Linked DNA regions of Chitinimonas arctica. The protein of the gene in region 1 interacts with the protein of each later gene in a pairwise test. Links are inferred from orthologs where the notes say so. Each region holds a gene or a part of one and is shown in the gene's direction. Other genes may lie near its edges.

Region 1 (7,317 bases):
GCACGCCGAAGGCCGTCCGGTGAAATTCCGGCAACGGATGGAAGGCCAGCAGGGCTGGCTGGATGCCCGGGCCGCCAAGCTCGATTACGATAGCGGCAGCGGCAATGTGAAACTGGTAGGCAACGCCTGGCTCAAGCACGGCGAAGACGAGATCAGCGGCAGCGTCATCACCTACAACACCCACACCGAGATATATAGCGCCGAAGGCGGTCCCGCCACGGCGAACGGCGAAACGGGACGGATAAAAATGATCATCCAGCCGAAGAAAAAGCCGGCAGAGAGTCCCGCCAAGCCATGACCGCACGTCTCTCCGCACAGCATCTGCAAAAGCGCTACAAGTCCCGCACCGTTGTCCGCGATGTTTCCCTGCACGTCGACGCCGGCGAAGTGGTCGGCCTGCTGGGCCCCAACGGCGCCGGCAAGACCACCAGCTTCTATATGATCGTGGGCCTGGTCGCCCTCAATGACGGCAAGATCTTTCTCGATGACGCCGAGATCACCCATAAGCCCATCCATGAACGCGCGCATCTGGGCCTGGGCTACCTGCCGCAAGAGGCGTCCATCTTCCGCCGCATGACGGTGGCCGAAAACGTGCGCGCCATCCTCGAACTGCACGAGAAAAGCGGCGATGCCATCGAGCACCGGCTGGACGAATTATTGCGCGAGCTCAATATCGCCCATCTTCGCGACAGCACCGCCCTATCGCTATCCGGCGGCGAGCGCCGCCGCTGCGAGATCGCCCGCGCCTTGGCCGCCAATCCGCGCTTTATCCTGCTGGACGAGCCTTTTGCCGGGGTGGACCCGATCGCGGTGATGGATATCCAGAAGATCATCCGCTTCTTGAAGGAGCGGAAGATCGGCGTCCTGATCACCGACCACAATGTCCGCGAAACGCTGGGCATCTGCGACCGTGCCTATATCATCAACGAAGGTAGCGTGCTTGCGTCGGGCACCGCAGAGGAGATTGTCTATAACGACAATGTCCGCCGTGTGTATCTAGGCGAGCATTTCCGGCTGTAAGCCCCGCATGAAACAGTCCCTCCAACTCAAATTCTCGCAGTCGCTCACGCTCACGCCGCAGTTGCAACAGTCGATCAAACTGCTGCAATTGTCCACGCTCGACCTGAACCAGGAAATCGAGCGCTTCCTGCTGGAAAACCCCATGCTGGAGCGCGAGGACGAGAACGAGCCGGAAATCCACGTGGTCCGGGAAGACGGCACGCCGGTGGAGGTCGAGGCACCCACGCCCACCCTGGATGAAGCACCCGCGCAGGAATCGGGCGAGTCCGATTTCGATATGGACGACTCGCTGGGCGACAATTACTGGAGCGAGGCTGGTGGGGGCCAAACCCGCGACGACGACGACGAGTTCGACCCGCAAGCCAATGTCGCCCGTATCTCCACCCTGCGCGAACACTTGCTGGCGCAGCTGGGCCTGCTGCCCATCAGTCCGCGCGATCTGGCGCTGGCCAGCATGGTGATCGATGCACTGGACGACAATGGTTACTTGGGGCTAAGCCTGGAGGAAATCTACGAACTGATCCCCCAGGAAGTGCGCGACGGGCTGGAAATCGAGCGGGAAGAACTGCAGATCGGCCTGCAGCTGGTACGCCAGTTGGAACCTTGCGGCATCGGGGCGGTCGATCTCAAAGGCTGCCTGCTTTTGCAATTGCAGCAGCAGATGGGCGATGAACCGGCTAGCGGATTGGCCCGGGCAATCGTCGCCGAGCACCTCGATTTATTGGCCAACAAGGACTACAGTAAGCTTAAGAAAACGCTCAAATGCGATGACGATGCGCTGAAAGCGGCCCAAATACTGATCCAGCGGCTCAATCCACGCCCTGGCGCCATGTTTGGCGAGACCGAAACGCGTTATGTGGTAGCGGACGTTATCGTGAAGAAGCTTCGGCAGGGCTGGTCGGTTCAGCTCAACGAAGCGGCAATGCCCAAGCTTAAAGTTAACCAGCTTTACGCCAACATCCTGCGGCAGCACCGCGACAGCGGCGCCGGCCTGTCAGGTCAGCTGCAGGAAGCCAAATGGCTTATCAAGAACGTCCAGCAACGCTTCGATACCATCCTCCGGGTTGCGCAGGCCATAGTCGAGAAGCAACAACGATTCTTCGAGCACGGCGACGTGGCCATGCGGCCGCTGGTACTGCGCGATATCGCCGAGGAGTTGGATCTGCACGAATCGACCATCTCACGCGTGACCACCCAGAAGTACATGCTCACACCCAGTGGCATCTTCGAATTCAAGTACTTCTTCGGCAGCCATGTCGATACCGACTCGGGTGGCGAATGCTCGGCCATCGCGATCAAGGCGTTAATCAAGCAGCTCATCCAAGGCGAAGATACGAAAAAACCGCTTAGCGACAGCTATCTCGCCGACGTGCTGGGCAAGCAAGGCATCACCGTCGCGCGCCGTACCGTCGCCAAGTACCGAGAAGCATTACAAATCCCTCCCGTGAACCAACGAAAGTCCCTGTAGCCACCAGATCATCGGTGGCGGCCTTAACACAAGGAGAGTCGTATGAACCTGACCATCAGTGGGCACCACCTGGACGTAACCCCAGCCATCCGCGCATACGTGGAAACCAAGCTGGAGCGGGTAACACGCCATTTCGATCATGTGATCGATATGAACGTCACCCTCAGCGTCGACAAGCTGCAGCACAAGATCGAAGTCAATGTGCACCTGCGCGGCAAGGATATTCATGTGGAAGCCACCGAGCCCGACATGTACGCAGCCATCGACCTGGTGGCCGACAAGTTGGACCGGCAAGTCTTGAAGCACAAGGAAAAGCGCTACAGCGATCGCCATAGCGACGCCATGAAATATCAAACCGGCCAGGAGAGCCACGAAATCCAAGAAACCCAGCAGCCCGCCGCCTAAGGCGACCGGCGCTGGACGAGAGGGGACGGGAGCGGTGTGGGGACGCCGCTCCCGTTTTCCATTCCAGACAGCTTAGCCTTGTAGCCACGAGCGACCGGCGTACAATGACGGCCTATTTTCGCATTTCATACTCATGGCCCTGATCGCTTCCATCCTGCCACTGGCCAATGTCTTTCTAGACCTCGACCTGACCAGCAAGAAACGCCTGTTCGAACAGGCCGGCCTGCTATTCGAGAACAGTCACGGCATTGCCCGCAGCGCTATTTTCGACGCCCTGTTCGCCCGTGAAAAACTCGGCTCCACCGGCCTGGGCCAAGGCGTCGCCATTCCGCACGGCCGCATCAAGGGCCTGAAGGAAGCGGTCGGTGTCTTTGTCAGACTGAAACAAGCCATCCCCTTCGAAGCACCCGATGGCAAACTGGTCAGCCTGGCCTTTGTACTGCTGGTACCGGAACAAGCCACCGACCTGCATTTGCAGATTCTTTCCGAGCTGGCGCAATTGTTCAGCGATAAAAAGCTGCGCGAGGCGCTGAACCAGGCAGCCACGGCGGAACAAATGCACCAACTGCTGATGCAATGGCAAGCCTGAGCATCCGCCAAGGGTACGGGATTCGTTAGTCACGCCTTATCCGCGTGGTTTCCGCCCACACCGAACACGCCTTCCAGCGGCCTTGTCCGGACCACCGACCCGGCAAGCCGAAAACTTGCTTCATCACCGGAACCGGAACCGGAAACATGCCGCAGATCACCGTCCGCCAGCTGTTTATCGATAATGCCGAAAAGCTGCGCCTCACCTGGCTGGCCGGTCAGAGCGGCGCCAATAATCTTCTGTCGAACGAAACCCATGCGCAAAAGCCCGCCCACGCGCTGGTTGGCCACCTGAATTTCGTCCACCCCAATCGCATCCAGGTGCTGGGACTGGCGGAAATCGCCTATCTGCAAGAGGTGGAGGCGGCCGCGCTGAAGAAATCGCTGGACCATCTGTTCAGCACAGATATGGCGGCCATGATCGTGGCCAACGGCCAGCCCGCGCCGGATGTGCTGCGCGAAGCCTGCGAGCGGGCGCATGTGCCGCTGCTGACCTCACCCGAACAAAGCCCCTACCTGATGGACGTGCTGCGCTTCTACCTGGCCAAGGCGCTGGCGGTATCCACCAATCTGCACGGGGTGTTCCTCGATGTGCTGGAGGTGGGCGTGCTGATCACGGGCGAAAGCGCCATGGGCAAGAGCGAACTGGCCCTGGAACTGATCTCGCGCGGCCACGGCATCGTGGCGGACGATGTGGTGGAGCTCTACCGCATCGCGCCGGATACCCTGGAAGGCCGCTGCCCTCCCCTGCTGCGCGACTTCCTGGAAGTACGCGGCCTGGGTGTGCTGAATATCCGCACCATCTTCGGTGAAACGGCGGTCAGGCCCAAAAAGAACCTCAAGTTGATCATCCACCTGACCAAGCAAGCCGAATCCATTACGCCGCTGGACCGCCTGCAGATGCAGGCCGCCACCCAAGCCGTGCTGGACGTGGCCATTCGCAAGGTGGTCCTGCCCGTGGCGGCCGGCCGCAATCTGGCGGTGCTGGTCGAGGCGGCGGTGCGCAACTATATTCTGCAGTTGCGGGGCATAGACTCCACCCGCGAATTTATCGAGCGGCATCAACGCTTTATGGAGTCGGGAGAATAAGCGTGCAGATCGTCCTGATCTCGGGCCTTTCCGGCTCCGGCAAAAGCGTGGCACTCAAGTTGCTCGAAGATCTCGGTTACTACTGCATCGACAATCTGCCCGCCACGCTGCTGCCGCAGACAGTCCGGCTGCTGCAAAACGAAGGCCACCGCCAGCTCGGCATCAGCGTGGATATCCGCGGCGCCCAGAGCCTGCCGGCGCTGCCCGATTGCGTGGCCGATCTCAAGGCTCACGGCCTGGACGTGCGTGTCCTGTTCCTGGAAGCGCAGACCGAGGCCTTGCTGAAACGCTTCTCGGAAACCCGCCGCCCGCACCCGCTATCGGCCTTGCACGCGGACCGCACCGTCAGCGAATGCATCGTGCAGGAACGCGAAATGCTGGCCGATGTGGCCGGACTGGCCCATCGGGTGGATAGCACCGATCTGTCGGCGAATGCCTTGCGTGCCTGGGTCAAGCAATGGCTTTCGCTGGATCAATCCCGCCTGACCCTGATCTTCCAATCCTTCGGTTTCAAACATGGCCTGCCGCTCGATGCCGATTTCGTCTTCGACGCCCGCTGCCTGCCCAATCCCTATTACGATCCGGCCCTGCGCCCCTTGACCGGCCGCGATCAGCCCGTCGTCGCCTTTCTGGAGGCCGAACCGCTGGCCCTGACCATGTTCGACGATGTCGCCTCCTACCTGGCTCGCTGGCTGCCGGCTTTCGATCGCGATAACCGCAGCTACGTCACGGTTGCCATCGGCTGTACCGGTGGACAACACCGTTCGGTCTGGCTGGCGGAGCGGCTGGCCGCGCGCTTCGGTCCGGAGCGGCAGGTGTTGGTACGCCATCGCGAATCATGGGCCGACACCATATGAACCCTTTCCCCAGGACCGTCACGCTGGCCCTGACCGGCGCATCCGGCATGCCCTTTGGCCTCCGTCTACTGGAATGCCTGCTGGCCGCCGGCGTGCGGGTCTATCTGCTGTATTCGCAAGCCGCGCAGATTGTCATCAAGCAGGAAATCGGCGAAACCTGGCCCTCGCGCGCGCGCGAGGTGGAAACCATGCTGCGCGTCCGCTACGCCGTCGAAGGCGAACAATTGCGCGTATTCGGCCGGGAAGAATGGTTTGCACCGGTCGCCTCCGGCTCCAACCCAGCCGACGCCATGGTGATTTGCCCCTGCACCATGGGCACCCTGGCGGCGGTCGCGGCCGGCATGAGCGACAATCTGATTGAACGGGCCGCCGATGTCAGCATCAAAGAGGGCCGCAAACTTATCGTGGTCCCGCGTGAAACCCCCTACTCGGCCTTGCATCTGGAAAACATGCTGAAGCTGGCCCGTCTGGGTGTGTGCATCCTGCCGCCCAATCCCGGTTTCTACCACCATCCGCAATCGATCGCCGAGCTGGTGGATTTCGTTGTCGCCCGCATCCTGGATCAACTGGCGGTACCTCACCAGCTGATGCAGCGCTGGGGCGAGGCACCTGAAAATCCCTAACCCGCCGGCAGCCTTTTTGCGACGCTGCCGCTATTCCCGACTATTCATCCATGCTCAAAACATTGCCGCTGGCCCTTGCGCTGGCATTTTCCATGAGCGCCGCGCAGGCGGCCACCCTGGACAAGATCGACCATATCGTCGTCATCTACGGCGAAAATCGTGGTTTTGACCATTTGTACGGGCTTTATCCCGGCGCGGACGGCATCAGCAAGCTCAAGCCCGCCCAATACCAACAGCGCGACCACGACGGTAGCCTGCTACCGCGCCTGCCGCCGGTATGGGATGCGGAACATGGCAAGCGCGGAGAAATCGATCCAAACTTCACGGTCGAACCCCAGCCCAGGAATGTACCGTTCCGTATCGATGCCGCCCCTTACAAATTGAACCTGGCCAGCGAAACACGCGACCTGGTCCATCGTTTCTACCAGAACCAGGAGCAGATAAACGGCGGCAAGATGGATAAATTCGCCGCCATTTCGGATGCCGGCGCCCTGACCATGGGCCATTACAGCGGCAAGCAGATGCGCATGTGGCAGATTGCCCGCCGCTATACCTTGGCCGACCATTTTTTCATGGGCGCCTTCGGTGGTTCCTTCCTCAACCATATGTGGCTGGCTTGCGCCTGCACGCCGCACTTCCCCGATGCCCCGGAAAAGCTGCGTTCCATCGTCAATGAGGACGGCGTCAGCCTGAAGCGCAAGCCCGAGTCCCCCACCAGCGCCCTGCAAGGTCCGCCGGTGTTCGTGCGCGACGGCCGCTTGACCCCGGATGGCTATGCCATCAACACCAACCAGCCCAGCTACCAGCCTAGCCAGGTCCCGCCGATCAAAGATGGCGACAATACCCTGGCCGACCCCGCCAAGTTCCCACTCCCGCCCCAAACGGAAAAGACCCTGGGCGACCTGTTGAGCGAAAAGGGCGTCAGCTGGGCCTGGTATGGGCAGAACTGGAGTAGTGCGCTGAGCGACGGCATGCAGGCCCCCGAGGCGGAACGTACGGTCATCTACAACCACAATCCCGGCGGCGTCGGCTTCCAGGCGCACCACCAGCCTTACAACTACTTCGCCAGCTTCGCCCCGGGCACCCCGGCGCGCGCTGCGCACCTGAAGGATGGCCAGGACTTCCTGCAGGCCATCGACGCCGGCACGCTACCCCATGTCTCGTTCTACAAGCCCAATGGCATGCTCAACTCGCATCCGGGTGGCGATCTGAAGGCGGGCGACGACCATATCGCCGAGGTGGTCGAGCGCATCGAGCGCAGCCCGCA
Region 2 (3,350 bases), 3.0 Mb from region 1 along the record:
GGCCAAAGCTTTAGCAGCCCCGGTTATTTCTGGGGACGTCCGTCCGCCACCGGCCCGGTGCCCGACAATGCGGCCGCTTCGGGCGGTTCGAACCTGGGTCCGCAACATCCGGCGTTGGCCGAAGCGGTGAAAGGGCGGATCGAGGCTGTGCGTTTGGCTCACGCCGATCAAACCGGCCCCGTGCCGGCGGAATTGGCGACCGCCTCGGCATCCGGGCTGGACCCGCATATCTCGCCGGCCGCAGCCTATTACCAGGTAGCAAGAGTGGCCAAGGTGCGCGGCTTGGCGCCGGAAACCGTGCGGCAACTGGTGGATGCCCATGTCGAGCAGCCCAGTTGGCACATGTTTGGCGACCGGACGGTGAATGTGCTGAAGTTGAACCTGGCACTGGATCGGCGAGTCTACGGAAGCTGACCGCCGACCGGTTCGATTATCGACGCAAATACCATGACTGAACAAAGACCTAACCCCGACCGCTTGCTGGAGGCTGTGCAGGCCGAGGCCCTGGCTGCCGCGAGAGGCAAGCTGAAGATATTCTTCGGCGCCTGCGCGGGCGTAGGCAAGACCTACGCCATGCTACTGGCGGCACGCCAAAAGGTGAACGAGGGCGTGGACGTGTTGGTGGGCATCGTCGAAACCCATGGCAGGACCGAGACGGCGGCCTTGCTCGGCGGCTTGTCCATGCTGCCCTCATGCAAGTTGCAGCATCGCGATAAGCTGCTGGCGGAGTTCGATCTGGACACGGCGCTTGCCATCAAGCCGCGGCTGGTCGTGGTGGACGAGCTCGCGCACAGCAATGTGCCTGGCAGCCGCCACGCCAAGCGCTGGCAGGATGTGGCGGAGCTGCTCGGCGCCGGCATCGATGTCTATACGACGCTCAATGTGCAGCATCTGGACAGCCTGAACGACGTGGTGGGGGCGATCACCGCCGTGCGTGTGCGCGAGACGGTGCCGGATCAGGTGTTCGACCGGGCCGATGAAGTGACCTTGGTGGACTTGCCACCCGACGAACTGTTGGCGAGGTTGGCGGCGGGCAAAGTGTATATGGCGGATGCGGCCGAACGTGCCGCGCGCGGTTTTTTTCGCAAGGGCAACCTGATCGCCCTGCGCGAGTTGGCGCTGCGCCGTACCGCTGACCGAGTCGATGCCCAGATGCGGGCTTACCGCGCCGACCGTGCCATTGCCAATGTATGGCAGGCCAAGGAAAGATTGATGGTCTGTGTGGGCATGGGCGCCAGCGGCGAAAAACTGATCCGCGCGGCCGCGCGCCTGGCCGCCAGGCTGCAGGCCGACTGGATCGCCGTTTACGTGGAAACGCCGGCGCTACAGCGGCTACCGGCTCAGCGCCGGGCAGGGGTGCTGGAAACACTGAAGCTGGCCGAGGAGCTGGGCGCCGAAACGGTAACGCTGGCAGGGTCGGACGCTGCCGATATCCTGGCCGGCTATGCGCGCAGCCGCAATGCCGGCAAGCTGGTGATCGGCCACAGGCTGAGGCCAGGGTGGCGGCGCAAACTGCTGCCCGGCCTGGCCGACCGATTGGCGGAGCGGGCGGTGGACCTTGATCTTTACCTGGTGGGTTCGGATGAGGCAATGCCCCTCCCGCAGCGAGGAGCACCTGTTCGCTTGCAGCGGCCGGACTGGCGCAGCTATGCCTGGACGACGGTCTATGTCGCGGTGACCACGGCGCTGGCGACGCCGCTGCTGGCGGTATTCGATCTGGCCAATGTGGTCATGGTGTTTTTGCTGGCGGTGGTATGGGCGGCGCTGCGATACGGGCGCGGGCCTGGCGCCTGGGCGGCGCTGGCGGCGGTACTGAGCTTCGATTTCTTCTTCGTACCGCCGCGCTTTACCTTTGCGGTAGGCGACACCCAATATGTATTTACCTTTGCCATGATGCTGGGCGTTGCCCTGGTCATCGGCCAGTTGGCCGCCAAGCTGCGCTTCGAAGCCGACGTAGCCCGCCGCCGCGAGCAGCGGGCGGATGCGCTGGCGGGGCTCGCACGCGAGCTTTCCGGGGCGCTGACGACGGAGCAGATCGTGGGTTTGGCGCTGAGCCGGTTGACAGGCCTTTTCCAGGCCCATTGTGCCTTGCTGCTGCCGGACTCCCACGAGCGCGTAAGGCCCATGAGCGTTGATCCGTCCGCCGAGACCGCCCCGGGGGCGATGCCGGTGGATTGCGAGATTGCCCAGTGGGTGTATGACCGACAAACCGCGGCCGGGAAGGGTACCCATACCTTGTCCGCCAGCCCGGCGCATTACCTGCCGTTGAAGGCCCCCATGCGCACGCGTGGCGTGCTTGCCCTGCAGGCGGCCGACCCGGCGCTACTCGATGAGCCGGAAGATAGGCGCTTGCTGGAAGCTTGCGCCGCGCAGATTGCCCTGGCGCTCGAGCGGGTACATTTTGTGGAAGTCGCGCAGGACGCGCTGGTGAGCATGGAAGGCGAACGCTTGCGCAACGGTCTGCTGACCGCGGTCTCGCACGATCTGCGTACACCATTGACCGCCCTGGTCGGCCTGGCCGATACCCTGGGACATGCCGGGCTCAGCGACGCCACGCGGAGGGAGTTGGTCCTGGCCGTGGGCGAGAAGGCCAAAGGGATGGCGGAGCTGGTGGAAAAGCTGTTGGATATGGCCCGTTTGCAAGCAGGGGCGGTCGAATTGCGGCGCGGTTGGCATTCGCTGGAAGAGGTGCTGGGCTCGGCCCGGCGCCAGCTGGATACGGTGCTGTCGCGCCACCGGGTGTTGAGCCGCTTGCCGCCCGAATTGCCGCTGTGCGAGTTCGATCCGGTATTGCTGGAGCGTGTGCTGGTGAATCTGTTGGAAAATGCCGCCAAATACACGCCGCCGGGCAGCGAGATTTGCATACTGGCGCAGCACGGCAACGGTCGCTTGCGCGTTTCGGTGGATGATGACGGCCCTGGGCTGCCGGGTGGGCGAGAGGAGCGGCTGTTCGATAAATTCGAGCGCGGCGAAAGCGAATCGGCCTCTCCCGGGGTGGGCTTGGGGCTGGCCATTTGCCGAGCCATTGTCGAAGCGCACGGTGGACGCATCCTCGCCGAAAACCGCGCCGAGGGTGGCGCCCGCTTTACCTTTACCTTACCGCTTGGGACGCCGCCTTCCATGGCGGAGGCCGAGCTGGAACCGAGTTGAGTTGATCATGAGCGCGCAACGTCTACTGATCGTCGAGGACGATCCGCATATCCGCCGATTTGTCCGTACCGCCCTGGAGGCGGAGGGCTTTACGGTTCACGAAGCCGAGACCGTGGCACGGGCCTTGATCGAGGCGGCCAGCCGCCAACCCGAGCTGTTTATCGTGGACCTGGGCTTGCCGGACCGCGACGGCCGCGAGC

Evidence for each region.
Region 2: the proteins of FNU76_RS08555 (region 1) and FNU76_RS22475 interact in binary tests that used the Escherichia coli proteins (3 or more experiments, as listed by UniProt). The link is inferred for Chitinimonas arctica from one-to-one orthologs.

What each region holds. Positions count from the first base shown.
Region 1 is NZ_CP041730.1:1,891,113-1,898,429, forward strand. Bases 2,058-4,754 are described here. They hold FNU76_RS08555 (PTS sugar transporter subunit IIA), read left to right. Parts: upstream 2,058-3,026; coding sequence 3,027-3,482; downstream 3,483-4,754. Other genes in these bases: FNU76_RS08545 (RNA polymerase factor sigma-54), read left to right, coding at 2,058-2,488; hpf (ribosome hibernation-promoting factor, HPF/YfiA family), read left to right, coding at 2,531-2,893; hprK (HPr(Ser) kinase/phosphatase), read left to right, coding at 3,629-4,570; rapZ (RNase adapter RapZ), read left to right, coding at 4,573-4,754. Also shown: lipopolysaccharide transport periplasmic protein LptA, read left to right, coding at 1-298; lptB (LPS export ABC transporter ATP-binding protein), read left to right, coding at 295-1,020; more of FNU76_RS08545, read left to right, coding at 1,028-2,057; more of rapZ, read left to right, coding at 4,755-5,427; FNU76_RS08570 (flavin prenyltransferase UbiX), read left to right, coding at 5,424-6,050; acpA (acid phosphatase), read left to right, coding at 6,101-7,317. UniProt on the Escherichia coli protein: Seems to have a role in regulating nitrogen assimilation.
Region 2 is NZ_CP041730.1:4,942,455-4,945,804, forward strand. What follows is about bases 129-3,350. They hold FNU76_RS22475 (DUF4118 domain-containing protein), read left to right. Parts: upstream 129-447; coding sequence 448-3,150; downstream 3,151-3,350. Other genes in these bases: kdpC (potassium-transporting ATPase subunit KdpC), read left to right, coding at 129-414; FNU76_RS22480 (response regulator), read left to right, coding at 3,158-3,350. In the rest of the region: more of kdpC, read left to right, coding at 1-128. UniProt on the Escherichia coli protein: Member of the two-component regulatory system KdpD/KdpE involved in the regulation of the kdp operon. KdpD may function as a membrane-associated protein kinase that phosphorylates KdpE in response to environmental signals.